3 regions of the Exiguobacterium sp. s152 genome follow, and region 2 is predicted to be linked to each of the others. Evidence: predicted binding sites of a transcription regulator. Region 2 holds the regulator's gene; each other region holds the start of a gene.

Region 1 (10,826 bases), on a different contig from region 2:
CGGGTCATCAAACAAGGGGACCGGGTCGTCGGGATTGAGACGGAGCGGATGGAGAAAATCGTCAAACCGGACGGAAAGGCGACGTTCTTCGTCGTCGACGGTTCGGTCGAGACGTATCCAGCCGATCTCGTGCTTGTCGCCATCGGATTCGAACGACCGGAGCGTGAACTCCGGAAAGTCGGCATCGAGGCGAACCATGACTATACGTCGAACGTCGAGGGTGTGTTTGTCGCAGGGGATGCGAGACGGGGACAAAGCTTGATTGTTTGGGCAATCCGGGAAGGCCGCGAAGTCGCGGATACCGTCGACGGATACTTGAACACTTGTCAACAACAGCTAAAAACTTCATCATAAAAAGGAGCGACGATTTCGTCGCTCCTTTTTACATGGACATTTAGGAGGAATTAGCAATGATTATCGAGATCCTCATGTATACCGGGATTTGGTTCTTACTCGTGCTCGTCTTGCTCGGCACGATTTACGCTCGGCGCAATCGGAAGTGATTACAGTACCATGGCGGCAATCAAGCCGAAGATGATGAGCGGGATATTGTAGTGGAGGAACGTCGGCCACACCGTCTCACGCAAGTGATCGTGTTGACCGTCGGCGTTCAAGCCGCTCGTTGGTCCGAGTGTCGAGTCACTCGCCGGGCTACCGGCGTCACCGAGTGCACCGGCCGTCCCGATGATGGCGATTGTCGCCTCGACCGAGAAACCGTATTGGATGCAGAGCGGGACGAAGATGGCTGCGATAATCGGAACCGTCGAGAAACTCGAACCGATGCCGAGCGTGATGACGAGTCCGACGAGGAGCATGACGAGTGCGGCCACGAATTGTGAGTCACCCATAATGCCGCTCGCACCACTGACGAGCGGTTCGATGGCACCGGTCGCGCGAATGACGGCGGCGAAACCGCTCGCTGCGATCATGACGAAACCGATAAAAGCCATCATGCGCATGCCGCTCGTGAAGATGTCATCGGCCTCTGACCAAGGGATGAGGCGAAGCAACGTCAACAAGATGAGTCCTGTGACGGCCGAGGCGATCATCGACTCGGTTTGAAGCTGTACGACGAGCACGACGAGGATGACAGCGGCCGTGAGCCAAATCTTGAGCGGGCTCAACGTCCGGACCTCATAGTCGCTTGGTCCGAGTTGAATCGTCTCATACGAACGCGGCTTCCGATAGTGGAAGAAGGCAGTGATGAGACCGACGAGCATTCCGAGCGCCGGGATGGCCATGATGCTGACGATGTTGACATCACCGACGGTCATGCCGTTCGTTTCCACGTTCGGCAGCAAAATCTCGTTCAAGTAAATGCCACCGAATCCGACCGGGAGTAACATGTACGGGGTGACGAGACCGAATGTGAGAATCGTCGCCACGAGCCGGCGGTCGAGCTTCAACTCGTTAAACAGCACGAGGAGCGGCGGGATGACGATCGGGATGAACGCGATGTGAATCGGTAGCGCGTTTTGTGAACTTATCGCTAGAAGTAATAAGAACGATAGCAATAGCGCCTTGACCCGTGTCACACTTTTGCCAGTGACGTCGCGTCCTGACATGCTGATTAACTTTTCAGCCAGGATGTCTGGGAGTCCAGTTTTTGATAGACCGACGGCGAAGGCGCCGAGCAACGCGTAACTGAGGGCGATTGTCGCACCTCCGCCGAGCCCGTCACTGAAGGCGGTCAACGTCTCATTGAATCCGAGACCTCCGACTAGACCACCGACGACGGCGGCAAGGATGAGTGACAAGACGATGTGCACGCGACTGATCGCGAGCGCGAATAATACGATAACAGCTAATAAGACAGCATTCATCATTTCCAACACCTTTCATTCAAAACTCTTTCTCTTGTTATCACTTTAATATGATAAAGACTTTTGAAATTTAACATACGTGTTTCGGGTTGTCAAATCGATTGTTCAAAAAAAGCGATAACTCCGAAAAGTTATCGCTCGTTCGTCATCCTTCAACGTTATGGTATACCTGGCGCACGTCTTCGAGGTCTTCGAGGACGTCGAGTAATTTTTCAAACTGTTCTTTCGACTCGTCGTCGAGGGTAATCTCGTTTTGGGGCAGCATCGTCAACTCGGCGACTTCAAACGTCTCGATGCCTGCTGCTTTGAAGGCAGTCTGGACGGCATGGAACGCTTCTGGTTCCGCATAGACGATCACCGTCTCATCTTCTTCGATGACATCACGGACGTCGAGGTCGTGCTCCATCATGAGTTCGAGTACATCGTCGGCAGACATGCCGTTGACACCGATGACGGCCGTCGCGTCGAACATGTAAGCGACCGACCCGCTGACACCCATGTTGCCGCCGTTTTTACCGAAAGCGGCGCGGACTTCAGACGCCGTCCGGTTGACGTTGTTCGTGAGCGTGTCGACGATGAGCATCGAGCCGTTCGGTCCGAATCCTTCATAGCGGAGCTCGTCGAAGTTCTCTTCGTCGCCGCCCTTCGCTTTGTCGATAGCACGGTCGATGATTGCGCGCGGGACGTTGTACGTTTTCGCTCGTTCGACGACGAACTTGAGTGCTTGGTTTGATTCTGGATCTGGTTCCCCTTGACGGGCGACTACGTAGATTTCACGGCCGAACTTCGCATAGATGCGACTCGTATTGGCGTCTTTTGACGCCTTTTTCTCTTTAATGTTGTTCCATTTACGACCCATTACATGTCATCTCTCTTTCCATTGTTCGATTGATTCATCCTCGATTATATAAGAAGACGTGGATGTTGACGAGCAAAAATCATCCCTCGCTTTTATCCATCTTCTCGACGATCTCCGTCAACGTCTTCAAACTGTCGATCAGGCGGTCCGTCTCTTCCTCGTTCAGAAACGCGAGACGGTCCTCGAACAGGCGACGGAACGAATCGCGACGCTCGCGGAGGACGAGTTCGCCCTTTTCGGTCAGTTGATTCCAGATGACGCGGCGATCGCGTTCGTCCGGGACGCGGGTGATGTAGCCCTCATCGACGAGCTTCGTGATGAGCGGCGTCACGTTCGGCGGGGCAATCGATAACGTCTCACTGATGTGTCCGTTCGTGACCGCGCCTTCATCTTCAATCAACATGAGGAGATGAAAGTGGGAAAAGTTTAAGTTTGGGATTTGCGGAAGGTCGGAACGACGTAACAACTTCCGGCGAATAAATGGGATCAGTTTCACGAACTGATCGGCTGCGTCTTGTCTCGGCATAATCATGTCACTTCCTAATTAGGTTCTTTCTTCATTATACACGACCGAGCGCAGGGTGGACGACCAATCCTCATCCCGTGACATTTTGCACAGCGCATTCGCCCATCATGGACACAACGTATGTAAGCGTTTTCATATCGCATATACTTTATTTTCATGAAAACGCATTCGATTTTACTGAGCGACATATGAAAAAGCAAGCCCTATCCTCATTCCCCTGAAAAATATTGTGAAAGAGTTCACATTGTTGTCACGCACAAAATGCGAGAAACGTTGTATTCTATGAATGTGAAGGAAAGCACAAACTCTTCTCGAACCAATTGATTGCCCCGTGCTCTCCATCAAGTCAACAGTATAAGCTCTCATTCATGAGGAGGAAACCAACATGGCAGTTAAAGAGAAAGCAGTAGTAGAAACATCAGCAGAACAGATGGTCGACACGCTCGTCACTAGAGCCCACACGGCGCTTGAGACATTGATGACGTTCGACCAAGAGAAAATCGATGCAATCGTTCAAGCGATGGCGCTCGCAGGTCTCGAACAACACGTCGCCCTCGCGAAACATGCATATGAAGAAACCGGTCGCGGTGTGTTTGAAGATAAAATGATCAAAAACATCTTTGCGACAGAATATATTTATAACTCACTCCGTGGCGAGAAGACGGTCGGCGTCATCGAGGACGATGAGCAAAACGGTATCACGTACATCGCGGAACCAGTCGGAGTCGTCGCCGGGGTCACACCGGTCACGAACCCGACATCAACGACGATGTTCAAAGCAATCATCGCCATCAAAACACGTAACCCGATCATCTTCGGTTTCCACCCGTCGGCACAACAGTGTTCAAGTGAAGCGGCACGGATCCTTCGTGACGCAGCCATCGAAGCGGGAGCTCCGGAACACTTGATTCAATGGGTCGAAAAACCGTCACTCGACGCGACGAAAGCGCTCATGAATCACCCAGGTGTTGCCATGGTCCTCGCAACTGGTGGAGCGGCGATGGTCAAATCAGCCTACTCGACTGGTAAACCAGCCCTTGGCGTCGGTCCTGGTAACGTTCCGGCCTACATCGACAAAACAGCAAAAGTGAAACGTGCCATCTCGGACGTCATCTTGTCGAAAACGTTCGATAACGGCATGATCTGTGCATCTGAACAAGCAATTATCGTCGACCAAGAAGTGTATGAAGAAGTGAAAGCGGAAATGACGGCGCTCGGTTGCTACTTCTGCTCACCAGAAGAGAAAGCGAAACTCGAGACACTCGTTATCAAAACAGACTCTTGTGCGGTCAACCCGGAAATCGTCGGGAAGCCGGCAGCCTGGATCGCCGAACGAGCTGGACTCACAGTCCCGGCCGATACAAAAATCTTGATCGCCGAACTCGAGACGGTCGGTGCGACAGAGTTGCTCTCACACGAGAAACTCAGCCCGGTGCTCGGTGCTTATAAAGTCCAATCGCGTGAAGAAGGATTTGCCATCGCAGAGAAGATGCTCGAAATCGGTGGTCTCGGACATACGGCAGCGATCCACTCGACTGACGACGACGCCATCCTCGCCTTCGGACTCCGGATGAAAGCTTGCCGCATCATCGTCAACTCGCCAACGGCACACGGTGGGATTGGTGACCTCTATAACGAAATGACACCATCACTCACACTCGGTTGTGGGTCGTACGGTAAAAACTCCGTCTCTGAGAACGTGACGGCGAAACATCTACTCAACGTGAAAAAGGTGGCGAGACGTCGCGTGAATATGCAGTGGTTTAAAGTCCCTGAAAAGATTTACTTTGAGAAAAACTCAGTCCAGTACCTTCAATCGCTCACATCGAAAAAACGGGCGATGATCGTCACGGATGAAATGATGGTCAAACTCGGATTTGCCGATAAAGTCGTCAAAAACTTGCCTGCTGGCATCGAGTACCGCATCTTCGACCAAGTCGAGCCAGACCCGTCAGTTGAGACGGTCATGCGCGGTGCCGAAGCGATGCGTCACTTCCAACCAGATATGATTATCGCACTCGGCGGTGGATCACCAATGGATGCCGCGAAAGGCATGTGGCTCTTCTACGAACGCCCAGAAGAGAAGTTCTCGAACCTTCGCCAAAAATTCATGGATATCCGCAAGCGGACGTACAAGTTCCCGACGCTCGGTAACAAGTCGATGTTCGTCGCCATCCCGACAACATCAGGCACGGGTTCTGAAGTGACACCCTTCACGGTCATCACGGATAAGAAACGCAACGTCAAATACCCGATCGCTGACTACGCGATCACACCGGACGTCGCCATCGTCGACCCTGAGTTCGTCATGACGGTCCCAGCATCAATCACGGCCGATACAGGAATGGACGTGTTGACACACGCCATCGAAGCGTACGTCTCAGTCATGGCTAACGATTATACAGACGGACTCGCGCTTCGTTCGATGAAGATGATCTTCGATTACCTCCCGAAAGCGTATGAGAACGGAAGTGACGCCGAAGCGCGTCAGAAAGTCCACAACGCATCGACAATGGCTGGTATGGCGTTCGCGAACGCGTTCCTCGGTATCAACCACTCGATCGCACACAAAATCGGTGGCGAGTTCCACGTCCCACACGGACGGACGAACGCGATCCTCATGCCGCACGTCATCCGCTACAATGCGACACGCCCATCGAAACTCGCGGCGTTCCCGAAATATGAGTCATTCATCGCCGACGAGCGTTACGCAGAAATCGCGCGCTACCTCGGACTTCCAGCCAGCACGACTGAGGAAGGCGTCGAGTCACTCATTCAAGCTGTCATCGAGCTCGGTCAGCGCTTGAACATCAAACTCTCGTTCAAAGCCCAAGGCATCAAGAAAGCGGAGCTCGACGCGAAAGTCGACAAGATGGCAGTCGACGCGTTCGAAGACCAATGTACGACGGCCAATCCGAAAATGCCGCTCGTCGAAGAATTGAAAGAGATCATGTACGCTGCATACGAAGGTGTATAAGTCTTGCACCGATCAAAACGGTTTCCCTCATTCAGAGGGAGGCCGTTTTTTGTGAAAAAGAAATATACAATTGTCAGATAACTTAATATAATAGGATAATACAACCATTTATTGATGAGTTTTTTTTCATGGAGATACGCAGATGACAATTATGTACAGCTTACTGTCGGCACTATTTACCGTTTTTCTTTATTTCAATCCGCTCTCATCAACAAGTCCTTATGAGACGGCTGAATATTTTGCGTCACAAGATCGAGATGCAGATAGTTACGATAGTTTTGAGTTTTTGACACATTTGGTACAGAGCTAGAAGTGAGTGCGAAGAGTATCGTCCATTACGTCCAGCGCTCTACTTATTGGACGGACATTTATCTAGGCGACGATTATTTTGAAGGATACTCGAGCATGGCGCTCGAACAGGAGATCGAAGGTGAACTTTTACATATGAACTGGGATGACCCCATCGAACAAGTAGAAGGCAAAGTGATCGTGTTGCCGATGACAGACACTTCTCTCGAAAAGTCGCATACGGCCTATACGTCAGATTATTACGGGGTCATCGATAATGATGAAGCGGGCAACCGTTACTTAGGTAAACTCGCTGAAACAGGGGCAGCCGGTTACGTCATTACACCGCATCCAAATGAACCGGATGAGAGCGGCTTCGTGATTGTTTCCTATACATTACCGATTGGGGGTACCGGAGTCGATGGAGAGGCGGCCAAAGCTTTTCGTGATGGCGAAATGATTGTCATCGAACCGTACCTCGAAGAAATACCGTATATAGAGTATGTACAACAAGGGGAAGGGGATGAAGAAATTGTCATCATGTCTCGCCTTGACGCTTCGTGGAAAGGGGATCATGTCCTATCAAGCGTTAGTGGGTCTTCCGTCCTTTATCATTTATTAGAAAAGAGGGACGGTGTGAAAACCGATGCCACAATCCGCTACGTTTTTTTAAATGGTAGTGGGTTTGGAGAAGAGGCAAGTGATGACTATCTCGCTCAATTGAAAGAGCGTCAACCATCGTTGAAGACGATTCTGCAGTTAGATGCCATGGGAACGGGGGACGACCCACTTTACATTCGAACGATTGGGATGAAACGCCACTCCTTTTTAGAGACAGAACCGTTCGAAGCACTTGATGTGACGATATTAGGCAGTTCAAGTCTGGACAGCTACGGAGAAGCTGACTTACCTCTAGCCGTCCTGAGCGATTCGCGGTTGGCGGTTTATGACTTGCATACTGAATACGATAATCTAGATCGTCTATCCAATGAAGTGATGGAAGAGCAAGTTGAATGGCTGAAGCAGTGGCTGATTACTCAATGAAACGATTTTCCCCGAGACGTTCCTAATAAGAACGTCTTTTCTTTACGGATAAACACTCGTCCTCTCTTAAATACTTCGGTATGATGAAAGGGGAGGCGATACAATGGAACGACAACTGAACGTGACAACGAATTATGGACAACTGGCCGGTACGTGGATGACCCACGGCGAACCCCGTAAGACGGTCGTCCTGCTCAGCGGGAGTGGGCCGAGCGACCGGGACGGCAATCTTGGACCATCCCAATTCGGCACATATAAAAAGTTGGCCGAGGCGCTCTTTGAGATGGGTGTCAACGTCTACCGCTATGATAAACAAGGCATCGGTGAATCGGACGGTGATTTCAATAAAGTCGGGCTGCACGATTTGGTTACAGATGCGATCACCGTCGTCAACGCCATCAAACAGGAGCCGGACGCAGGTGACATGTATGTGCTTGGTCACAGCGAAGGGGCAGTGATCGCCCCGGCGGTCCAGCTCGAGACGAACGCGGCCGGACTGCTTCTTCTTGCCGGATTCAACGATTCCTCGAAGAAGATGTTCTTGCTGCAAGCCGACGCACTCGCAACTGAAGTCGGTTCGGTGAAAGGACTCAAGGGCGTGTTCTATCGATTGACCGGCGTCCCGAAGAAGATTCGCCAGCGCCAAGACGATTTGCTCGAACGGTCGCTGCGGACGAACGTCGCCGCCTTCAAGTACCGCGGCCAAGTCGTGAACGCCAAATGGATTCGCGAGCATGCGTCGTATGACGTCCGCGAGCGACTCGAACATGTGCGGGTCCCGGTGCTCGCCCTGACCGGTGACCGCGATGTCCAAGTCCCGCCGGAGCATGTCCACTCGATTCGGACGAAAGGGGACATCGACAGCCACATCATCCACAACATGAACCACTTGCTCGTCGAACGGACGAGTCCGCACGCGCTCCTCACATTGCATAAGGAATATCGAAACGCCATTGAGGCACCGCTTCATCCCGAACTCATTCGCCGATTGAACGATTGGTTGATGAAACGATAACGAACTGTCAAAAACGGTCACTAAGTGACCGTTTTTTATGTTATAATTGTGAAAACGTAAAAAAATATGAATGTTTTTGAATGTTTATGATTGTTTTTTAAATGAAAACGCTTTATATTAGAGCTACGGAGGGAATATGATGTTAACGAAGCAACGACATCAACTGATTTTGCAACGTCTGTCGGAGCAAAAGATTGTCAAATTGAAAGAATTGGTCGAGTTGACGGCATCGTCGGAGTCGACGATTCGCCGGGATTTGACCGACCTCGAAGCAGAAGGTTATCTCGAACGGGTACACGGCGGCGCAACGCTCGTGGCCCGCTACGAAGAAGAGCCGACGTTCGAGGAGAAACGAGATCAGCACGTCGATGAAAAAGTCGCGATTGCACGGAAGGCCGCGACATTCATCGAAGACGGGATGTCCGTCTATCTCGATGCCGGGACGACGACGCAAGCGATGGTTCCTTTTTTAGATGGAAAAGACGTCATCGTCGTGACGAACAGTTTACCAATCGCCAACGACTTGTTCGACCTCGATATCAAGACGTTCGTGATCGGTGGTGAGTTGAAACGGTCGACACAGGCACTCGTCGGCTATAACGCTCGGGAGAGCATGATGAACTATCGGGTCGACCTCGCTTTTCTTGGCATCAATGGCGTCGACCTAGAGGCCGGGTACACAACCCCAGACCCGGAAGAGGCACTCGTCAAAAAAACAGCAATCGAACTGGCTCGCGAGGCGTACATTTTGGCGGACGATTCAAAATTCGGGAAACGTTCGTTCAGTCGGGTGGCTCCGCTCGAAGCGGCTACACTCGTCACATGGAGCGACTCGACAAGCGTCAGTTCAATTCAATCAATCACAAAGGTGGTGAACGCCCAATGATTTACACGTTAACACTGAACCCCTCAATCGATTATTACGTGACGCTCCCTGAAGTCGTCCTCGGTGAAGTCAACCGGATTCAAGAGACGACGCAGCGGGCCGGAGGAAAAGGCATCAACGTCGCGTTCGTCTTACGTGAATATGACGTCGACACAGTCGCGTTAGGATTCGTCGGCGGCACGACGGGAGACTTCATCAAGAAGGCGCTGACCGACAAGGGCGTCCAAACCGATTTCGTCGAAGTCGATGGTCAGACGCGCATCAACGTCAAGATTCGAGCGCAAGAAGAGACGGAATTGAACGCGAGCGGCCCGGTCATCTCGGACACGGAACTTGAACGGTTGACGCGTCAGTTCGATCACGTTCAACCGGGCGACATCGTCGTCCTCGCCGGAAGCATTCCGGGCAATCTGCCGGATACACTCTACCGCACGCTCGCTGAGACGGTGCGGGCAAACGGTGCCGAGTTCGTCGTCGATACGACGAAGGAAGCGATGCTCGAAGTCCTCTCACTCAATCCGCTCATGATTAAACCGAACCACCATGAACTTGGTGAACTGTTCGATACAGACATCGAGACGTTCGAACAGGCGCTCCCGTATGCGGAGCAGTTGGTCGAACGCGGTGCCCAAAACGTCATCGTCTCATTCGCCGGTGACGGTGCGATGCTCGTCAACAATTCAGGCGCCTATACGGCGAACACACCGAGCGGCAAACTCGTCAACTCGGTAGGAGCAGGCGATTCACTCGTCGCCGGATTCGTCGCCAACATTCTCGACCACGACGCAACCGAAGCGTTCCGCTATGCGGTCACGACCGGCAGCGCGTCTGCATATACGTTCGGGCTGTGCACAAAAGAAGACGTGGACCGCCTGGTCGGCGAAGTCAGCGTCATCCCACTATCTCGATTGGAGGAAACAACATGAACATCACGGACCTTCTTAAAAAGGACACGATTCAACTGAATCTCCGCAGCCGTTCGAAAGCCGAAGTCATCGAAGAACTCGTCGACGTGCTCGACCGCGCCGGCAAACTATCAGACCGTAACGGCTACCGCGACGCCATCCTCGCACGTGAAGCACAAAGCACGACCGGACTCGGTGAAGGGATTGCCATCCCGCACGCGAAGACGAAGGCCGTCAAACAACCGGCCATCGCCTTCGGACGCTCGGAAGGCATCGATTACGAAGCACTCGACGGCCAAAACAGCCGCTTGTTCTTCATGATCGCCGCTGGAGAACACGCCAATAACGAACACTTGGAAACACTCTCGAAATTATCTGTCTTCCTTATGGACCCTGCGTTCCAAGAACGTCTCTATGCAGCCACGTCAGAAGATGACGTCATCCGGGCCATCGAAGAAAAAGAAGCGGCTGAGGCGGCTCCTGTCGCATCGAAACCGGTTCAA
Region 2 (10,826 bases):
ACTTGCTGTCACTTGAGCGTGATGTCCGCATGGTACGTGAAGGCATCGGCTTCTATACGATTGACGTTCCATACCTTGAACGAACGTGGATCGACCCGACAAAGCAGATCACGATCATCGAAGGCATGAGCGTCGCGTTTCTTGCATCTGATTGGTGGGATGTGTCGGTTTATCTATATACCGACAGCGACACCGAGTTTGCGCGACGTTCCGTGCGCGACGTCCAACAACGAGGAATGGACATCGCGTACTTAAAGGAGTCACACGACGAGCGTCGACTCCAATACGAGCTGTTCATGCATCCGCAGCGCGAGAAGTTCCAAACGATCGTCTCGACGAGTAACGATGTTTGGACAATTGAAAACCACCGCTCATGAAGAACGGTGGCTACGTAACGTCTCTTGGATACCGAGTCCAAGTCGATCGTGTTCTCGTTCGAGTTGGTCCCACGTGAGCGAGCGATGGCGCATCGTGACGTCATTGGCGATCGACTCGAGCGTACGCTGCTTCTCGATATTGTCGAGCCAGTAATACACATCGACCCCATCTTCGTCGACCCGCCAAAACGATTTGACGACTTCAAATTCGTCGGCCCAATCACCGACCGGTTTGAATCCGTATTTCTCGACGAACGGATACGGTCGTTCTTCTCCGATTGGGTCGATGACGTTACGGACGAACATGAGTTCGAGCCCAGCGTGTTCAGTCGCCTCCAATAATCGTTTCAAGGCAGGGAGCGGTTCGACTTCGACTTTCTCGATGACATCGAACCAGACCCGTTTTCCATCGGTGTCCCAAACGGTCGCTTCGACGCTGTATGGTGCTCCGGCGGTGGAGGGGGCATACATCGTCAAATCGAACGTGAACGGGATGTGTTCTTCAGCACCTGGTTCGAGCACGGCCGATAGGGCGATTGGGACTTCTTGCAAGTCGGCCTCCCGATTAAACTCGTTGCCTTCGAGCGTGATATCTTTGAACGTCGTCAAAAAGTTAAGCGTCAACTCTTGCAGCCGCACGACATGCGAAGTGGTGTTCAGCACCCGCAGTGTTCCATGGACGGTCTCGTTCGGAATGAACGGGACGGTGTGAAAATAGACGGATGCGTCCAGTTCGGAAAAGAACCATTTTTTAAAGCGATTACCCCATTTCGACATGACGGTCGCGCTCCTTTTCTCTTATAAATTGTACTCTCTAAAATGTTCCCGATTCCAATTCTGAAAAAACATGAAGAAAAAGGTTGCATTATATAACTACTTCACTTATTATAGAGGATGTCGAAACAATTCAAACCATCGCGGGGTGGAGCAGTCTGGTAGCTCGTCGGGCTCATAACCCGAAGGTCGTCGGTTCAAATCCGGCCCCCGCAACCAATTTTTATTTAATTTCATATGTCGTCGCGGGGTGGAGCAGTCTGGTAGCTCGTCGGGCTCATAACCCGAAGGTCGTTGGTTCAAATCCAGCCCCCGCAACCAATTTTTAAATGAGATAGCGAAACGATGACGTTTCGTGTTTTTTTTTGCGTAAAATTGAGTGTACAATGAGTACGTATCGCTAGAACCGACTAAAGGAGAAACATCATGTATACATTGATTACCCATTCTGCGGCTGAGACGCAGGCAGTGGCAGAGAAGTTGGCCACACTTGTCAAAGCCGGGACGGTCATAACGCTGAACGGTGACCTCGGTGCCGGTAAGACGACGTTCACCCAGGGCTTTGGTAAAGGCCTCGGTGTCACGCGTAACGTCAACAGCCCGACGTTCACGATCATGAAGCAGTATCAGGGGCGCTTGCCGCTCTACCATATGGACGTCTATCGTCTCGAAGATACTGGGGACGATATCGGCCTTGAAGAATATATCAACGGCGATGGAGTCGCCATCGTCGAATGGTCAAACTTGATCGAGTCATCGCTTCCGACGGAGCGGCTTGCTATCACCATCGAGCGGATCGGGGACGAGGAGCGTCAACTGACGTTCGCGCCCGTCGGTGACGCATACGATGCGCTCGTGAAGGAGGTGCTCGCATGAAGCAATTGATGATGGACACGTCGACGACTCGTTTGTCTGTCGCCTTGAGCGAACATGGACAAATCCAAGCCGAAGCGACGGTCATGGTCTCGAAAAACCATGCCGTCACGCTCATGCCGATGATTGAACAACTGATGAACGCGGTCAAATGGACACCGACCGAGCTCGAGCGCATCGTCGTGACGACGGGGCCTGGATCGTATACAGGCATCCGCATCGGTGTCACGACCGCGAAGACGCTCGCCTACACGCTCCAACTCCCGCTCGTCGGGGTTTCGGCACTCCGTCTCATGGCGGCGGCGCCGAACACGGAGCTCCCGGTCGTCTCACTCATCGACGCCCGCCGTGGCAATGCCTATATCGGCCACTATCAACAGAACGAGGCCGTCTCACCGGATTGTCACGCCTCTGTCGTAACTTGGCTTGAAGCTAATATGACAGGACCGTTTGTCGTCGTCGGTGACGTCGAGCCGTTCCGTGACGCGCTCGTGTCTTACGACTATACAGAAGCCCCGGCTGCTCACAGCTATGGACGTGCGAGCGATCTCGTCGCCTTAGGTGACGTGACGGACGATGTCCATGCGTTTGAACCTGAGTATCTCCGCCTCGCTGAAGCGGAAGCGAAATGGCTTGAGGGACAAAACAATGGCTGATATTAAAATCCGGCGCATGAACTGGCTCGATGTCGAAGAAGTGACGAAAGTCGAAGAAGCGTCGTTCGCCATCCCGTGGACGAAAGAAGCGTTCATGAACGAGATGCTCAAGAATGATCAGGCCGTCTATTTCGTCGCTGTCCATGAACGTCGCGTCGTCGGATTCGTCGGCGTCTGGCAAATCGTGGACGAGGGACACATCACGAATATCGCCGTCTTGCCAGAATACCGTGGGCAAGGCATCGGCAATCTGCTGTTGACGCAACTCGTTGCATTCGCCCGCTCGAAGTCACTGGCGGCGCTCACGCTCGAAGTGCGCGTCTCGAACATCGGCGCCCAAAAGCTGTATGAACAGTTCGGTTTCGAAAATGCCGGACGCCGGAAACGCTACTATCAAGACAATAATGAAGACGCCTATATCTATTGGGCGAAGTTAGGAAGTGAAACAGAATGAACACATCGCTCATTCTCGCGATTGAGTCGAGCTGTGATGAGACGTCGGTCGCGCTCGTGCGTGACGGCAAGACGCTCTTATCGAACGTCGTCTCGTCGCAGATTGAAAGTCATAAACGGTTCGGTGGGGTCGTGCCCGAGGTCGCCTCGCGCCACCACGTCGAACGAATCACGTACGTCATCGATGACGCCCTCAGTGAGGCCGGTGTGACGATGCAAGACGTCGACGCCGTCGCGGTCACGCAAGGACCAGGTCTCGTCGGGGCGCTCCTCGTCGGCATCAGTGCGGCCAAGGCGCTCGCGTTCGCCCACAGTAAACCGCTCATCGGCGTCCACCATATCGCCGGGCACATTTACGCGAACGAACTCGTCGAAGAGATGGAGTTTCCACTCGTCTGTCTCGTCGTCTCAGGTGGACATACGGAGCTCGTCTACATGCCGGAGCACGGTGTGTTTGAAGTCATCGGTGAGACGCGTGACGATGCGGCCGGAGAAGCGTACGACAAAGTCGCGCGAACGCTCAGCCTGCCTTACCCGGGCGGCCCAGCCATCGACCGTCTCGCAGCCGACGGGGAAGATACGTATAAGTTCCCACGGGTCCGGCTCGAAGCCGGAAGTTTCGATTTCAGCTTTAGCGGACTCAAGTCGTCGGTCATCAATGCTGTCCATAACGCCGAACAACGCGGGGAGATGGTCATCCCTGAAAACTTGGCGGCCAGCTTCCAAGCGAGCGTCGTCGAAGTGCTCGTCGAGAAAGCGATTCGTGCCGTGAAAGAGAAGGGCGCGAAGCAACTGCTCGTCGCGGGCGGTGTCGCGGCCAACCGTGGACTCCGTGCTGCGCTTCAAGAAGCGACGGACCGTGAAGGGATCCGTCTCGTCATCCCACCGCTCGATCTATGCGGAGACAACGCCGGTATGATTGGGGTCGCGGCCCATCACGCGTATGTGCGCGGTAAGCGCGATACACTGGCGATGAATGCGGTTCCTGGGTTATCCTTAGAAGAGAGCATGACAGTCTAGGGGGAAATAGAGACATGACGAAACGCATCATCATTGGAGGTCTGGTCGTACTGCTCGTCGTCGCGACGTTTTTGCAAGTACGAGAGATTATCCGCGCTTATAATATCGCTTATCAAGAAGAAATCGTACCGGAAGCGACACGCGTCCGGTCGCTCACGGGAGCGGAATCAATCGAAGGCATCGGCCGGGTCACAGGTGAGAACACGCTCGTCGAGACGTTGTACGGTTATAAGAGCCTAGACGATCAAGACATCGAGAGTGTCATCGTCGTCGACCGCAATCTCGGCGTCCAACCGAAAGCGAGCGACGCGTATTATGAGATTGCCCCGGGCCGGGAAGCGACCGAAGAGGAAGCGGCCAAGTTCGAGGATATCGTCAACGAGTTTGACGAAGAGCAACTGTTCGCGCAAGTCATCTCGACACATGAGGCGAAGTATGTGACGAACCGTGAGGAGACGCTCACGTTCTATAAAGTGTTCGTCCGTGACGTCGATACGAACGAGTACGTGTTCTTTATCACGGAAGACGGTCTCAAGCTCGACTTCCATACACGCGGGTTCCAACCGCTACGTTATTTCTAACTGTTAAAAGGGAAGCCGGTCTCCAACTTGGAGACGGCTTCCCTTTTTTATACGTCCGGATGATGTTTGTTCTGTTTGTGCCACATATTCACCCAACTCACGATGAAGACGAGCAGGGCGAGCAGCCACATGAGGAGCGTTGACTGATAGAAGTGTCCCCACACTGAGCCTGGGGTGTAAAAGCTGTGCACGGTCACATCGACCGGCCAGACGACGAGGCGGATGAACAGCGTGCTCATGAGCAGGCCGCTCAACAAGCTGATCACAATCCCGCTCCACGTCTGGATGATGAAGCCGATGACGACCGGCAAGAAATAAAACAGGAACGACGGGACGACCGTCGGCTCCCCACGAATCAGTTCGGATACGAATTCCGTCCCCGTCGGCACGATATAGGCGAGACCGGTCAGGAAAGCATGCATCCATTCGATTCGCATCGCACGGAATCGCATCATGAATGGAGCTCCTCCCATTCTGCATACAGTGCCGTGATCGATTCTTTCGTCGCATCGGACTCGGTCGACAGTTCCTGTGCCCGAGCGAAGTCGTTGAAGACGTCCGGTTCACACAAGAGCTGCTCGATTTCCTCGAGACGGGCCTCGTGTTGTTCGATGGTGAGCTCGATTTCCTCGATCCGTTGTTTCATCCGGCGTTCCTCACGTTGCTGTTCCTTGTCGGCGCGCTGCTTCTTGACGATGACTTGTTTCGTCTCTTCGCGGGCGAGTCGGGCCAGGTCTTCGAGTTCTTCTTTCTTCTCGACGTAATATGAATAATCGCCGAGATACTCGTCGATGCCGTTCGGCGTGATCTCTAAGACGCGCGTCGCGAGCCGATCGATGAAGTAGCGGTCGTGCGACACGAACAGAATTGTGCCCGGATAGTCGACGAGGGCGTTCTCGAGAATCATCTTCGAATCGAGGTCCAAGTGGTTCGTCGGCTCATCCAAGATGAGCAAGTTCGGTTGCTCGAGCTTTAGTTTCGCGAGCGTCAAGCGGGCCCGTTCACCACCCGACAGTTCATGGACACGTTTCATGACATCGTCACCGCTGAACAGGAACTGTCCAAGCAGACTCCGCACTTCTTGTTCGCGCATGAGCGGCCAGTCGTTCCAAATCTCGTCGATGACACGGTTGGCGTCCGACAAGTTCTGTTGCTCCTGGTCGTAGTAGCCGATTTCGACGCCGGTGCCGTAGCGGATGTCACCGGTAAGGGGCGGCTGTTGTTTCGTCAACACTTTCAGGAGCGTTGATTTGCCGACTCCGTTCGGGCCGACGAGGGCGACCGATTCGCCGCGCTGCAATTGGAAGCGGAGATTTTGGGCGATCGGTTCTTCATAGCCGATGGCGAGGTCGCTGCCGCTCAATACGTCGTTCCCGCTTTGACGTTTGATTGAGAACGAGAGGACGGCGCTGCGCTCATCACCGTCCGGCGCTTCCATCCGGTCGACTTTCTCGAGCCGTTTACGGACACTCTGGGCCCGCTTCGTCGTTGTCGCCCGGGCGATGTTACGCTGAATGAAATCCTGCATCTTGGCAATCTCTTCTTGTTGCGACTCGAACTGTTTCTTCTCTTGCTCGTAAATGGCAGCCTTCTGTTCAAGGTACTTCGTGTAGTTGCCGACGAAGCGACGGCTCCGGTGGCGCGACAACTCATAGACGACCGAGACGACGCGGTCGAGGAAGTAGCGGTCGTGGGAGACGATGAGGACGGCGCCTTTATAGCCGCTCAAATACTTCTCGAGCCAACCGAGCGTCTCGATGTCCAAGTGGTTCGTCGGCTCATCCAAGATGAGCAGGTCTGGACTCTGGAGCAGCATTTTCGCGAGGGCGAGGCGTGTCCGTTGTCCGCCGGAGAGCGTATCGATGCGGCGTTCGAAGTCGTCCGGATAGAACCGCATCCCGTGAAGGACAGAGCGGATCGTCGCCTCATATTGATAGCCGCCACGGTCTTTGAACGTATGCTGTTCTTCATCGTAAGACGACAAGAGGCGCTCATAGGCGGCCGGGTCGTTCAAGATGCGCTCGGAACCCATGTCTTGCTCCATGCGGCGCAGCGTCTTTTCTTGTTCGATTAAATCGGTGAAGACAGTCAACATTTCGTTCCACATCGTCTCGTTCGACTCTAACCCTGAGTCTTGGGCGAGATAGCCGATGGTGACATCTTTCGGCTTCATGATGTCGCCCGAATCATAGTTGTATTCCCCGGCGATGACTTTAAGCAATGTCGACTTGCCGGCACCGTTACGGCCGACAAGGGCGACACGTTCGCCTTCTTGAATTTCTAGTTTGACGTTCTCTAAAATCGGCTCGACGCCGAATGATTTCGATAAGTTATTGACTTGCAGTAGGATCAAGTGAAAAAACCCCTTTCTCTCTATTTAGTATACTTTATTTCTTCCCCATTTCAGGTATATTCATTGAGTGGTCATGTGAATTCGTTTACAATCAAGGTGTATGAAATTAGATTCGTTTGAAACGCGTCGTAAAAAGGAGGCTCTTTCCGTTGAGTCAAAACGAACCAAAGATTCCGCAAGCGACAGCCAAACGGTTGCCACTATACTATCGGTTTATCCAAAGCCTACATTCATCAGGAAAACAGCGTGTCTCTTCTGCTGAACTGAGCGAGGCGGTCAAGGTCGATTCGGCCACAATCCGTCGCGATTTTTCGTACTTCGGTGCGCTCGGGAAAAAGGGATATGGCTATAACGTACAGTATCTGTTAGACTTTTTCCGTAAGACACTGAATCAGGACGAGATTACGAACGTCGCCTTGGTCGGGGTTGGTCATCTTGGGACAGCTTTCGTCAACTATAACTTCCTTAAAAACAATAACACACATATCGTCGTCGGGTTCGACGCAGACGAGACAAAAGTCGGCACGACGATGTCCGGTGTCCCGATTCATCACGTCGATGAGATGGAACAGATCATGAAACAGAACAAGATTGACGTCGCCATTCTCACGGTGCCGTCTGCCTATGCGCAACCGGTCGCGGACGACTTGGTCCGCTTCGGTATTCGCGGCATCTTGAACTTCACACCGGCCAGACTTACTGTGCCGGATACGGTCCGCGTCCACCACATCGACTTGTCGATCGAACTCCAGTCGCTCATTTACTTTATGCAACACTATCCATCTGCTGAGGGGGTCCATCAATAATGGAATTACTATCATCGTTGCTCGTCGTCGGTATTCCAGGCGGCGCAAGTATCTTCATTATCGCCATCGTCGCGCTCATTATCTTCGGGCCGAAGAAATTGCCTGAATTCGGACGCGCCGCTGGTCAAACGCTCCGTGAGTTTAAAAATGCCACGAACGGTATGATGAATGAACATGACGAGAAAGATAAGAAAGAACTTGAGAAGAAAGAGCAGTAATCATGAATCATCAACCTGATCAAGAGCGGGCGCTGTCCGATCACTTGACAGAGCTGCGGAGACGACTGATGCTGTCGGCATTTGTCGTCTTTGCCTTCTTTTTGATTGCTTTGCCGAGTGTCAAATACGTGCTCGCCTATCTGCAGGCGGACCTCGTCGAACGAGGGCTCGAGCTGAACGCCTTTGGGGTCGCGGACCCGCTCATGATTTACTTGAACTTGGCGCTCGTCATCGGGCTCGTCGCGTCCGGTCCGTTTCTACTGTATCAACTGTGGGCGTTCGTCGCACCTGGTCTGCATCCGAATGAGCGGAAAGCGACGCTCGCGTATATCCCGATCATCTTCATCTTGTTCCTGATTGGTCTCGCGTTCGCCTACTATTGGTTGTTCCCGCTCGTCCTCGATATTTCGACGGACCTCGGGCAAGACCTCGGTCTGACGCAAATCATCGGGGCGTCGAACTACTTCACGTTTTTGCTGCAACTGACCATCCCGTTCGGATTGTTGTTCCAGTTGCCGGTCGTGACGATGTTCTTGACGCGCATCGGTGTCGTGACACCGTACTTCCTCTCAAAAATCAGGAAGTACGCCTACTTCGCCTTATTCGTCATCGCGGCCTTCATCACGCCGCCGGATTTGACGTCGCACCTCATGGTGTCACTGCCTCTCTTTTTCTTGTATGAGATCAGTTTATCGATTTCACGCATCACGTACCGGGGCGTGCTCCGACGTGAGAAAGAGGCGATGGTGAAAGAGCAAGTCGATTTGATGAAACAAATGAATGAGAAGTAAGCATCGTTCTTTAACGGGACGATGCTTTTTTTGTGATTGGGAATAAATGTTTTTAACAACAAGATAAACATTGGACCCACGTGATACGATAAAACTACTTAAACATCAGTCAGGGGGAGAAGCGATGGCTTGGGAGTACTACGGGGATGAACTCATCATCATCGGCGTGTTGACGACAATTTTGTTGATTGCCGTGCTGAACTTTCTGAAGTCGCGATTCAAGCGGAGACTCGCCTTCTCGTTGACATTGCTCGTCGTGGGGTACGTATCGTGTATCATCGGACTCGTCTTCGTCCGTGGTTGGGACGCGCTGGGCTGGATTTTGATTGGCTTCAGTCTGTACGTGATCGGCCTCCTCACCTATATCAGCGTCGTCACTTACCACTGGTTTAAAGCAAGACGCACGACCCATTCATGAATGAACCGTTCCGGTTGCGGAGCGGTTTTTTGTTGTCACACCAGCCGTTCAAACTTTAGACATAATTACGTGAAAAATTGAGCAAAGGGATTGTCAAACCTTCTTGTGAAATAGTACACTAAGTTCAGAAAGCAAATGTGATATTTATCACAAACGCTAACTTGCCTAACACTCAAAGGAGAGACAACCATATGAAAATCGCAGTCATCGGATGTACACACGCAGGAACAGCAGCAGTCAAAGGATTACTCGCCAAGCACGACAATCTCGACATCACGGTGTATGAGCGGAACGACAACGTCAGCTTCCTCTCATGTGGGATCGCCCTCCACGTCGGCGGTGTCGTCAAACGTGCGGAAGAGCTCTTTTACGCGTCACCGACCGAGCTCGAAGAACTCGGCGCGACGATGCGCATGAAGCACGACGTGTTGAACATCGATACGGAAGCGAAGACGGTCCATGCGAAAAACCTCGACACGGGAGAAGACGTCTATGACACGTTCGACCGTTTGATCGTGACGACTGGTTCATGGCCGATCGTCCCGACGCTTCCTGGCATCGAGATGACTGGGATTGAGCTCTGCAAAAACTATGGCCACGCCCAACGCATCATCGAGCGGGCAAAAGACGCGACGAACATCGCCGTCATCGGTGCCGGCTATATCGGTGTCGAGCTCGTCGAGGCGTTCGAAGTGTACGGCAAACACGTCACGTTCATCGATAGTGCCGACCGCATCTTGAACAAGTATCTCGACAAGTCGTTCACAGACCAACTCGAGGCAGACATGACGTCACGCGGCATCGACCTCGAACTCGGCCAGACGGTCGAAGCGTTCCGTGGGACAGATGGAAACGTCACGCACGTCGTGACCGATAAAGGTGAGTTCGAGGCCGACCTCGTCATCCTCTGTGTCGGCTTCCGCCCAAACACGGGACTCCTTCAAGGCCAAGTCGACATGCTCGGCAACGGCGCCATTATCGTCGACGAATATATGCGCACGAGCAACCCGGACGTCTTCGCGGCTGGTGACAGCTGTGCCGTCTATTACAACCCGGCGCGCACACATGCCTACATCCCGCTCGCGACGAACGCCGTCCGCATGGGGACGCTCGTCGCCGAGAACTTGATCGCACCGCGTGTCCGTTATCAAGGGACGCAAGGAACGTCAGGTCTCCGTCTCTACGATTGGAACATTGCCTCGTCTGGACTTACAGAAGAAGCAGCTGGACTGTTCGGCCTCGACGTTGAGAGTGTTGTGATTGAGGATGCGTACCGTCCGGAGTTCATGCCGACGGCTGAACCGGTTCAGTTCAAACTCGTCTATGAAGTCGGCACACACCGCGTCGTCGGCGGACAAGTCCTCTCGAAAGCGGACATGACGCAAGCGGTCAACACGTTGTCGCTCGCCATCCAAAACGAGATGACGGTTGAAGAGCTCGCCTATGTCGACTTCTTCTTCCAACCGCACTACAACAAGCCATGGCACTTCATCAACAGTGGGGCGC
Region 3 (10,826 bases), on a different contig from region 2:
CGATGACTTGAACTTGCAGGTCATCAAACAATACATGGGATCTGTGCCGACGATGGCTGTCGGGACGAACGATGTCTATGAGTTTTCGAACATCGCACGCTATTTAGAACGCATGGGCGATCACGTGACAAATTTCGGGGAACACCTCATTTTCCTCGAAAAAGGGAAACATTATGATTTAAACCAGTAAGAAGAGTGGTAAAGAACAACAGACCAGTTGTTCTTTACTTTTTTTTGTGCAGGAATTCACGGGTTGGAGGCGAATAGTAGAACACATGGATTTTTTTTAGGAAGGGAGCCACAATAGATGGAAGAGAAAATCGTTTCCTTGAAACAACAAGGACTAACGTTAAAACAGATTGCAGAACAATTAGACATGCCAATCGGGAAAGTCCAGTACGCTTGGCGCAAATGGCGTTCCCAACACGGTGAACCAGCCAAGCCGGTAGCCGCCGCTCCAAAAAGAAAGACCGAAGGGAAGAAAGCAATGACACCGAAATCGAAGCAAGTACCCGCCTCATCTGGGACGCAGGTCGCTTCGACGCTGCAACATGAGCTGCCAGTCCAATCACCGCTGTTAGATAAAGGTCCAGACGGATTCTGGAAGCTCCCAGACCGCTACGATCAAGATGTGATGCATGCGGTCGTTCAATCGCCGAACGCGGTCTACGTCTTCTGGGAAGTGTCGGACAGCGTCAAAGAGACGTTGTCGATGCAGTTCATGCGTCCGTGGGAAGATTTGCCGAAGGCGTTCCGGATCCTCGACGTGACATTGCTCGATTACGCGAGCGGACATGCGAACCGGTCGTATACGTTCGAATTGCCGGAGATGACGAACAGCTGGTTCGTTCGACCGCTCGATCCGAACACGACGTACGTGTTCGAGTTTGGGATTCGGACGATGGAAGGGGAGTTCCTTCCGTTGCTCGCAACTTCACCGATCGACACGCCACGGGCGGAGCCGGCCGGCCATGGTCGTTTCGCCGAACCGGTTCGACGTTGGCAATACGGGGAAGTCGAGTCTCCTGAACTGCTCGACACGCTACCTAAATATTCTGCATACCGATTCGTGCGCTGAGGAGGATTTATTTGATGAAACCAGGTTATTTTTCACTCGTCCTTCATGCCCACCTTCCGTACGTGCGACATGAAGAGAAACATCGCTTAGAAGAGAGATGGGTGTATGAAGCCATCTCCGAGACATATATTCCGATTCTTTGGCAAGTCGAGCGTCTGCAAAAGCCGCTCCATTGGACGGTCAGCATTTCACCGCCCGTCGTCGAGATGCTCGCCGATCCGCTCGTCCAAGACCGTTACGTGGAACATTTGGATGAGATGCTCGAATTGATTGGCATCGAACTCGCTGAAGAGCGGAGCGAACCAGAAATCGAGACGCTCCATTTTTATCGTCAGCGCTACAACGATTTGAAAACGACGTTCCTTCACTGGGAGAAAAACTTGAACCATGCGTTCCGTACATATCGTGAGCAAGGGTTCATCGATATGGTCACGTGTACGGCGACACACGGCTTCAACCCGCATTTGTTCACGGAACAGGCCGCTCGCGCGGAAATCCGTACCGGCTTGAACTGCTTCGAGCGTCATTACGGGTTCCGCCCAACCGGAATCTGGTTACCGGAGTGTGCCTATACCCCGGGTGTCGACCGCATCTTGTATGAAGAAGGTGTCCGCTATACGTTCGTCGATGAGCACGCCTTGCTCGATGCCGATCCGACGCCGGACAAAGGCATCGGGGCACCGGTCTACTCGCCGCATGGCGTCGCTTTGTTCCCGCGTGACCAAATCATCTCCGGGAAAATTTGGAGCTCGATGATCGGGTATCCGGGCCATCCTGACTATCGCGAGTTTTATCGTGACCTCGCCTATGATCGTGACTGGACGTATATCGAAAAGTTCATGCACCCGGAAGGCATTCGTTTTGATACAGGCTTGAAGATGCACCGCATCACCGGCGACACGGATGAGAAAGACTATTATGTCCGTGGCTGGGCCGAACATCAAATCGACAACCACGCCCTTGATTTCGCACAGACGCTCGAAGGGCATCTCGAGGCCCATGGTGGACAAATGTTCCCGCCGTTCCTCGTGACGGCACCGTTTGACGCCGAGCTGTTCGGTCATTGGTGGTTTGAAGGACCTGAATTCCTCGGCAAAGTCGCCGAGCGGCTCGAAGAGTTCGGGATTGAGACGATTACGCCAGCGCTGTTCCTCGAGCGCCACTTCCAAGACCTCGAGACGGTCCACGTCTCGATGAACACGTGGGGACGCAAAGGCTACGGTGATGTGTGGATTAACGAGCGCAACGAGTGGATGCTCCGCCACTTACACATGATGGAGACGCAACTCGTCAAAGACGTGGCCGATTATCGTCACGCTTCACCGCTCGTCGACCGGGCGCTCATCCAACTCGTGCGACATTATGTCCTCGCCGTATCGAGTGACTGGGCCTTCATCCTCGACGGACAGACGACGGCCCAATATGCAGCCGAACGCTTCCGCGAGCACACACGCCTGTTCGCTGAGCTCGAGACCGCCCTGTATCAAGACAAGTTATCGGATGAACTACTCGCCGACCATTATCGCGCGTATCCGTTCCTTGATGATGTGGACATTGACATCGACACGTTCCTGTCTCCGCACGACTATTACGTGACTGAGGAACGTGGCAGTGAAGGCGAGGCGATTCTCGTCTTGACGCCAGAATATACAGGCAACGTCGTCGGTGATCTCGGACGCCGTGTCATCGACGAGGTCGAAGCCCGGGCGGCGGAAGGCGAGACGGTGTACGTCTTGACCCCGTTCAAGGAAGGGTTGCCGGAGTATGAACGTCACAACCACGTCCACGTGTACCGCGTCCGTCTGACGAGCCCGTTCTTAGAGCACGTGATGAACCAAGTCGCAGCCCAAAACGTGGCATACGTCAAACTTGCGCATGAGCTCGTGGCCAAAGTCACGTTCAAAGCGATCCATCAATTTGATTGGATGACGATTCCTGCGGCACGTTCGCTTGCGAAAGCACTACACGTTCCGTTATACTCAACTATGTTGTCCTTTGAAACGACCCGCAATCCGCACGGACACGGCGGTCTGTTCGACGCGATTCACCGAATCGAGAACAGCGTCCTCGCTGAAGCCGACACGGTGTACATCTGCGAACAACTATCGACCGAGGAAGTCGGAATGCGCTATGCGATAGGCGATAACGTAAAAACCTGCCTGCCGCTCGATGCTTCGCCATACGGGCAAAAACGTTTGAAAAAGAACACGAAATAACCTTGCTTTTTCAAATAAAAATTGGTAGGATAATTGAGTATGCTTAGACTGTAAAGCAAAAGCACTTGATACAACATTTAGTAAGATGGGAGTGAAAGAAATGCGCGTTAAAATCACACTAGCTTGCACAGAAACAGGCGATCGCACGTACATCACGAAGAAAAACAAACGTAACAACCCAGAGCGCCTCGAATTGCGCAAATACAACCCACGTCTCCGTCGTCACACGCTTTACCGCGAAGTGAAATAATGAGACTGGCCGTCACTCATGTGGCGGCCTTTTTTTTGAACAAGGGGGAATCGAAGTGATTGAAAAAAAACAATTGCGGCAAGACGTACACCGTCAAATCCGTGAACTCGGCGATCGGTCGGACCGCGACCGCGTCATCATACATACATTGACCGAACTGAAGGCATGGCGAGAGGCGGACACGGTGGCCGTCACGCTCGCCCTCGATTTAGAGATTGACACGTTGCCGCTCATCCGCTTGGCCTGGCAGGCAGGAAAAGCGGTGTTCGTGCCGAAAGTTACGAAACAGGGACTCACGTTCCATGAGATTCACTCGCTAGAAGACCTCGAGCCGGGCGTCATGAACATATTAGAGCCGACGACGGAAGCGACGGCGCGCTCGATTGACGTCTGTATCGTGCCCGGCCGCGTGTTTGACCGGGCTGGTTACCGGATTGGATGGGGAGGCGGCTATTACGATCGCTATCTCGCCACGTACGAAGGGACGACCATCGCGTTGGCCTATGACGTCCAACTGCTCGATGAGATCCCGATTGAGCCACACGACATTCCTGTCGAATTCATCGTGACGGAAAGGGAAACGATTTTATGTTCGCCATCTTCGTTGTAACTTGTCTGGTGGCCTTTGCCGGCTATCGATTGCATTCCTTAACCCGCTCCGGGGCCGTCTTGACGGTCGTGACGGGGACGGTCATCGGCTACGGCTTCGGGTGGTTCGGGCTCTATTTACTCGGTGTCTTCTTTTCGACATCGTCGCTCGCCTCGAAATATCGTGCCCGGGACAAGGCACCGGTCGATGAGATTGTTGAAAAGTCGGGCCCCCGTGATTTCGTCCAAGTGCTCGCCAACGGGGGCATTGGCATGGTGACGGCGCTCGGTATGGTGATCGCGCCGAACGACGCCTGGTTGTTCGCCTATATCGCCTCAATCGCCGCGGCGACGAGCGATACGTGGGGATCTGAGTTCGGGGTGCTCGCCAAGCAGAAGCCGCGCTCGATTCGGACGCTCCGTGAAGTCGAACCGGGCACGAGCGGCGGGGTGTCCGTGTTCGGAACGGTCATGTCGGTCGTCGGGGCCACGGTCATCATCCTCGCCTCGCTTCCGTTTATCGCGATCGATGTGACGTTCGCACTCGTCTTGATCGCCCTCGGATTGAGCGGCAGCGTCGTCGACACGTTGCTTGGGGCCACGGTGCAACGGAAATATCGATGTCGCGTGTGCGGCAAGTTGACCGAGAAGAAAGTGCATCATCGTGAGCCGACAGTATACGTGTCGGGCTGGCGTTTTCTCGGCAATGACGCCGTCAACTTTTTGTCGATTGCCGCGGCCGCGACGATTAGTTTCCTCTTGTTACGATGAGGGTAGTACAGAAAATGTAGATGTTTCAAATGAATGTGAATTTTGTCACAATATCGCCAAAGTGAAAACGGTTTCCTTAGTAGTGAGTGTTTGTGAATGATGTTACAATCTTTATGTAACAGACATAACAAAAACATGAAACAGATTGTTCGAAGGGTGGAGAATCAATATGGAAACATTAAATCATGCAAAAGTAACACGCGTCGCGCTCGTCGGGGCCGGAGCGGTCGGTGCCAGTTTTGCGTACCAATTGACGACAGCAAGTCTTTGTGAGGAACTCGTCATTATCGACATCAACAAATCGAAGGCGGAAGGCGAAGCGATGGACTTGAACCACGGCGTCTCGTTCGCTTCTTCACCGATGCGCGTCTGGGCAGGGGACTATACGGACTGTGGTGCAGCAGATATCGTCGTCATCACTGCCGGTGCACCACAAAAACCGGGTGAAACTCGCCTCGACCTCGTCGAGAAGAACGCCAAAATCATGAAATCGATGATTGGGGATATCATGGCATCTGGATTTGACGGCATCATCATCATCGCTTCGAACCCGGTCGACATCATGACACATTTGGCTTGGAAATACTCAGGTTTACCGAAGCACCGCGTGTTCGGATCAGGAACGGTACTCGATACGTCACGTCTCCGATACATGCTCGGTGACTATTTCAACGTCGATCCACGCAACTGCCACGCCTACATCATGGGTGAGCACGGAGACACGGAATTCGCGGCCTGGAGCAACGCCCGCATCTACGGGAAGTCGGTCGAGCAGTTGCTTGAAGAGAACGACGAGTATACATGGGAAGACCTCGAAGACATCTACGTCAACGTTCGGGACGCGGCGTACCACATCATCGAGCGCAAAGGCGCGACGTACTACGCCATCGGCCTCGGTTTGCTCCGTCTCGTCAAGGCCGTGCTCCGTAACGAGAACACGTTGTTGACGGTCGGCGCACATTTAGATGGTGAATACGGCTTGAACGATATCCATATCGGTGTACCGGCCATCATCAACCGCCAAGGAGTCCGTCAAGTCGTGGAAATCGAGTTGTCAGACGAAGAAAAACAAAAGATGCATCATTCGGCAGAAGTGTTATTGAAAACGATGCAGCCTGTCTTATAAAAACGATTACTCGTTCTGTCATGACCGTAGTTGGCTCCCGCCACTACGGTTTTTTTTGGGCTGACGGAAGAGCGGGGCAGATTGGGGCGATGCTCGATTTTGTCGTCCCACCTAAATTCCTTTAGAATGAAAGTATGGAAGGAGGTGAGCCAACATGACAGAACCAGCTTGTTTTTGGGAAGATGTATATCGTGCCGTCGAAGCAGGAGGACGCATCGAGGGCGTCTTAGAGCCGTCGCGGGCACTTTTATTGTTTGACACGAAAGCGGGGGATGTCTATCACCTCTACATACGGACAGATAAGGCGTGGGCGAACCATGTCGCCTTGGACGTCGAGGCGGTCATGAACTCGTTTCGCTTGGCCCGAATCGGCCGCGAGAAGCTCCATGTCCACATTTATGGGGACCCGCTCGTCGATGAAGAGCGTCTGTCGTCGCTCACGTTCCCGATTGCGGCAAAAGTGAAGCTCGAGATGCGGCCGTGCGCCGAAACGGAAACGTCATATCGCCCGCGTGCAGTCGCTCTCGACCAACAACGAAAAAATGAACTGAAGCAACGGTTCGCCTTTGGGAAGCCTCAGTTCGTCTATGCACTCATGTTTGTGACGTTCCTCGTCATGTGGTTCGCCGAATCAATCGGCTCGACGCTCGATCCGAACACGCTCATCCGCTTCGGTGCGAAAGTGAATCCTCTCATCGACGAAGGTGAATGGTGGCGTCTGATCACACCGATGTTCCTTCATATCGGTTGGTTCCATTTCGCCATCAACATGTTCGCGCTCTGGTCACTCGGCCCGCTCGTGGAACGAATGTACGGGTCGACGCGTTTCGCCACCATTTATCTGTTGGCAGGTGTCATCGCCACGGTCGCGTCGTATGCGTTCAGCGAAGCCATCTCGGCCGGCGCGTCCGGGGCATTGTTTGGGCTTGTCGGCGCACTGCTCTATTTCGGACTTCGCGACCGCTCCTTATTTATGAAGACACTCGGCCCTCCACTGTTTATTATGTTAGGATTAAACGTGGGACTCGCTTTCGTCCTTGGCGCTAGTTTGGACCATTCCGCACACGCGGGTGGACTCGTCGGGGGCTTTCTGATGGCGGGAGTGGTCGGCTTACCGGATGAACACGTGAAGAAACGTCGCTTGCTATTTGCTGGGCTCGTGTTCGTGGCGTCCGGCGCATTATTTTGGCTCGGCTACAATCGATGACAAAGGAGTAAGAGTATGATTGAAACGTTGAAGCAATTGGTTGAAATTCCAAGTCCGTCCGGGATGACGGACGAGGCGATCGGATTCGTCGAACAAGAACTGACTGCACTCGGGATCCCCACGAAACGCTTGAACAAAGGAGCGCTTCTGGCGACATTTGAGGGCAAATCGGATCGTGCCCGTCTGTTGACGGCCCATGTCGATACGCTGGGCGCGATGGTGAAAGAAATCTTGCCGAGCGGCCGCTTGCGCTTGACGCAAGTCGGCGGATACGCCTGGACCGCAATCGAAGGGGAGAACTGTCTGGTTCATGCCGAGACGGGTGCGCCGATTGAAGGAACGATTCTCATTCATCAATCGAGCGTTCATGTCTATAAGGACACGAATAGCGCCGAACGGACGGCGTCAACGATCGAAGTGCGCTTGGACGCGGACGTCCATACAGCCGAAGACGTGAGGACCCTCGGTATCGAGGTCGGGGACTTCGTCTCGTTCGACCCGCGCTTCCGTCAGACCGACGCCGGTTATATCAAATCACGTCATCTCGATGACAAGGCGTCCGTTGCCATCTTGCTCGATTTGGCGAAAGATCTGGTCGGGGCGGAGTTGCCGCACCCGGTCCATTACTTGATCTCGAACTATGAAGAGGTCGGGTTCGGGGGCAATGCCGGGATTCCCAAAGCGGTGACTGAATATATCGCTGTCGATATGGGTGCGCTCGGGGACGGCCAACACTCGGACGAGTATACAGTTTCGATTTGTGCGAAAGATTCGTCAGGCCCGTATGATCTCGGGTTGCGCCGTCAATTCACCGCGTTATGTCGGGAACATGACATTGCCCATAAAGTCGATATCTATCCGTACTATGGATCGGACGCATCGGCTGCAATCGGAGCCGGCTACGATGTGCGCCACGCGCTCGTCGGACCAGGCATCGAGTCGAGCCATAGCTATGAGCGGACGCATCTCAAATCGCTCGAAGCGACGCGGGAACTGCTGTACCGTTTCGTGCTCACCACGATGGAGGACGAACGATGAAGAATTTTTATGACGTCCAGCAATTTTTGAAATCGTTCGGCACGATCATTTATATCGGGGAGCGCGATGCCGAGATCGGGCTCATGATGATGGAACTCGATGAGTTGCATGCGGGCGGAATGATTGAACAACGGGAATATGACACGGCCAAGATTATTTTGACCCATGAATTGAAAAATTCAAGAGATTGACAGAAAACCCCTAGTGCAAAGGTTTGCACTAGGGGTTTAATAGTGTAAACTATGGGATGAAAGCGATTTAATCGAGACGAGGAGTGGAACACATGAAGTGGTTATTAGGAATCGACATTGGTGGAACGACGGTGAAGATGGCCGTCCTCGATATGAACGGGATTATTTCTGACAAGTGGGAGATTACAACGGATATTCGTGAGAACGGGGTACATATTCCGACTGATATTGCCGCTTCATTCGAAGCCTATTTAGAAACGTCGGGCAAAGCGAAGCAAGATTTCGCAGGAGCGGGCATCGGGGCACCAGGCTTCGTCAATTTTTCAGAGGGTGTGGTCGAATATTCACCAAATATCGGCTGGAAAAACTTTGCGCTCGTCAGCGAGTTCGAGAAAGCGGTCGGTTTGCCGGCCGTCTTAGAAAATGACGCCAACGCTGCCGCACTCGGTGAAATGTGGAAAGGGGCAGGCGAAGGCGCGTCAGAATTGCTCGCCATCACGCTCGGCACAGGCGTCGGCGGCGGTGTCATCACGAACGGCAATATCGTCCACGGGGCTGCCGGTATGGCTGGGGAGATTGGCCATATCACGGTTGAGCGTGACGAGTCGAAAGCCGTCATGTGTGGCTGCGGCCGTAAAGGTTGCATCGAGACGATTGCTTCGGCTACAGGTGTCGCCCGTCTGGCGCTCCAAAAACGTAAAGGTCGGACGACGTCATTGAACGAACTAAACGAAGTGACGGCACGCGATGTATTCGAAGCGTATAAAGCGAATGATGTCGTTGCGACAGAAGTCGTGAACGAGATGACCGAATATCTCGGATTGACGATTTCGAATATCGCCAACACGTTGAATCCGAAGATGATTGTCATCGGCGGAGGCGTCTCGAAAGCACGCGAAGCACTCCTCAAGCCGCTCGATGAGCAATTCAAACGGTTCGCCCTCGAGCGCGTCTATGCGTCGACGGCGTTCAAAATCGCGGAACTCGAGAACGATGCGGGTGTCATCGGTTGTGCGTGGCTCGCTCGTAAACACTTTATCCCGACTCGTGTATAACGTTTGTCCATGTACGCCTGCGATTTGACGCAGGCGTGTTTTTTATTTGGAACGGGTATGGGATAATGTAAAATTTGTAATGACGGAGTTGATTTTTTGTTAAAAAAGGGGTAAGATTTGGACTTGATACCGGACTGTTATCGTACGTGAAATGGATAACAAGCCAATTGGACTTATAAAAAATAGGGGGACGCGAATCAGTTCATATCGTCGCCCGTTGAACAGAGGAGGAGGCCGTCAGATGAAGTCATCTCAGAGCTTCTCGAAGCTTACTATGCGACTGAATGATACGGTCCGCGCTTCGTTTCATGAATATCGGTTATTTTGGATTTTCTCGCTATTACTTTGGACGAAGACGTACGTAGTTTACCAATTTTTCTTCAATATCCCGATTGAAAACACCGCTCAGGCATTCATTTTGCTGATCAGCCCGATCAGCTCCACTCTATTCCTATTCGCGTTCAGTTTCTTCTTTAAAGGAAATAAGCAGAAATGGGTCTTGTACGTGCTGTATGCCGCAGCATCGTTCATCTTGTTTGCGGATGCCGTCTATTACCGCGAGTTTACCGACTACTTGACGATGCCGGTCATCTTGCAACCGTCGAACATGGAGACTTTGTCGACATCGTTCACGTCACTGTTGGAATGGAAAGATTTGATTATCCTCGGGGACGTTCTCGTCTTGCCGTTCATTCTATGGCGCATCAACGCGACAGCGACGGCGGCCTCTCATCGGAGAGCGCTCGTGACGTTCGCGACGGCCGTCGTCGTGTTCTTGTTCAACTTGTCGCTCGCTGAAACAGAGCGTCCGGAACTGTTGACTCGTTCGTTCGACCGAGAACTGTTGGTCAAGAATATCGGGACGTTCAACTTCCACGTCTACGATGCGATGCTCCAAACGAAAACGTCGGCCCAGAAGGCGATGGCTGACGGGTCAGAACTCGCCAAAATTGAGAAGTACACTCGTCAACACTATGCAGCACCGAACCCGGACTACTTCGGGAAATATAAAGGCAAGAACGTCATCGTCGTCTCGTTCGAGTCGGCCCAAAACTTCACGCACAACATGAAAGCGTCGAACGGTGAGTACATCACACCGAACTTGAACAAACTGATCGAAGAGTCCCACTACTGGCCGAACTATTACCATACGGTCGGTCAAGGGAAGACGTCGGATGCCGAGTTCGCACTCGACAACTCGCTATACGGACTTCCGCGTGGTGCCGTCTACTTCACGAACGCCGATAACGAGTATCAGGCACTCCCTGAATTGATAAAGGAAGATAATTACTACTCGGCCGTGTTT

Evidence for each region. Region 2 encodes Rex, which represses fermentation and respiration genes when NADH is low (regulators of the CRP and FNR family bind a similar motif). Its sites were predicted from a motif close to TTGTGAAATATTTCACAA; they were not measured.
Region 1: the regulator Rex is predicted to act here: its motif matches at 3,436-3,453, upstream of adhE (bifunctional acetaldehyde-CoA/alcohol dehydrogenase).
Region 3: the regulator Rex is predicted to act here: its motif matches at 4,937-4,954, upstream of KNP72_RS01140 (L-lactate dehydrogenase).

What each region holds. Positions count from the first base shown of each region.
Region 1 is NZ_JACSLX010000003.1:180,951-191,776, reverse strand. It holds gene KNP72_RS07745 (glutamate synthase subunit beta) at 1-354, shown strand, start outside; gene KNP72_RS07740 (Na+/H+ antiporter family protein) at 504-1,823, opposite strand; gene KNP72_RS07735 (YebC/PmpR family DNA-binding transcriptional regulator) at 1,969-2,682, opposite strand; gene KNP72_RS07730 (MarR family winged helix-turn-helix transcriptional regulator) at 2,762-3,208, opposite strand; gene adhE (bifunctional acetaldehyde-CoA/alcohol dehydrogenase) at 3,594-6,185, shown strand; gene KNP72_RS07720 (zinc-binding metallopeptidase family protein) at 6,498-7,517, shown strand; gene KNP72_RS07715 (alpha/beta hydrolase) at 7,621-8,532, shown strand; gene KNP72_RS07710 (DeoR/GlpR family DNA-binding transcription regulator) at 8,672-9,418, shown strand; gene pfkB (1-phosphofructokinase) at 9,415-10,344, shown strand; gene KNP72_RS07700 (PTS fructose transporter subunit IIABC) at 10,341-10,826, shown strand, end outside.
Region 2 is NZ_JACSLX010000009.1:2,977-13,802, forward strand. It holds gene KNP72_RS13245 (uridine kinase family protein) at 1-377, shown strand, start outside; gene KNP72_RS13250 (sporulation protein) at 372-1,154, opposite strand; tRNA gene KNP72_RS13255 (tRNA-Met) at 1,294-1,370, shown strand; tRNA gene KNP72_RS13260 (tRNA-Met) at 1,396-1,472, shown strand; gene tsaE (tRNA (adenosine(37)-N6)-threonylcarbamoyltransferase complex ATPase subunit type 1 TsaE) at 1,578-2,027, shown strand; gene tsaB (tRNA (adenosine(37)-N6)-threonylcarbamoyltransferase complex dimerization subunit type 1 TsaB) at 2,024-2,680, shown strand; gene rimI (ribosomal protein S18-alanine N-acetyltransferase) at 2,673-3,134, shown strand; gene tsaD (tRNA (adenosine(37)-N6)-threonylcarbamoyltransferase complex transferase subunit TsaD) at 3,131-4,153, shown strand; gene KNP72_RS13285 (hypothetical protein) at 4,168-4,734, shown strand; gene KNP72_RS13290 (hypothetical protein) at 4,782-5,189, opposite strand; gene KNP72_RS13295 (ABC-F family ATP-binding cassette domain-containing protein) at 5,186-7,087, opposite strand; gene KNP72_RS13300 (redox-sensing transcriptional repressor Rex) at 7,237-7,893, shown strand; gene KNP72_RS13305 (twin-arginine translocase TatA/TatE family subunit) at 7,893-8,111, shown strand; gene tatC (twin-arginine translocase subunit TatC) at 8,114-8,902, shown strand; gene KNP72_RS13315 (YesK family protein) at 9,027-9,320, shown strand; gene KNP72_RS13320 (FAD-dependent oxidoreductase) at 9,512-10,826, shown strand, end outside.
Region 3 is NZ_JACSLX010000001.1:203,059-213,884, reverse strand. It holds gene phoU (phosphate signaling complex protein PhoU) at 1-190, shown strand, start outside; gene KNP72_RS01165 (DUF4912 domain-containing protein) at 308-1,078, shown strand; gene KNP72_RS01160 (1,4-alpha-glucan branching protein domain-containing protein) at 1,093-3,294, shown strand; gene rpmG (50S ribosomal protein L33) at 3,380-3,544, shown strand; gene KNP72_RS01150 (5-formyltetrahydrofolate cyclo-ligase) at 3,600-4,154, shown strand; gene KNP72_RS01145 (DUF92 domain-containing protein) at 4,133-4,903, shown strand; gene KNP72_RS01140 (L-lactate dehydrogenase) at 5,073-6,029, shown strand; gene KNP72_RS01135 (rhomboid family intramembrane serine protease) at 6,184-7,236, shown strand; gene KNP72_RS01130 (M42 family metallopeptidase) at 7,252-8,274, shown strand; gene KNP72_RS01125 (YqgQ family protein) at 8,271-8,465, shown strand; gene KNP72_RS01120 (ROK family glucokinase) at 8,558-9,520, shown strand; gene KNP72_RS01115 (LTA synthase family protein) at 9,762-10,826, shown strand, end outside.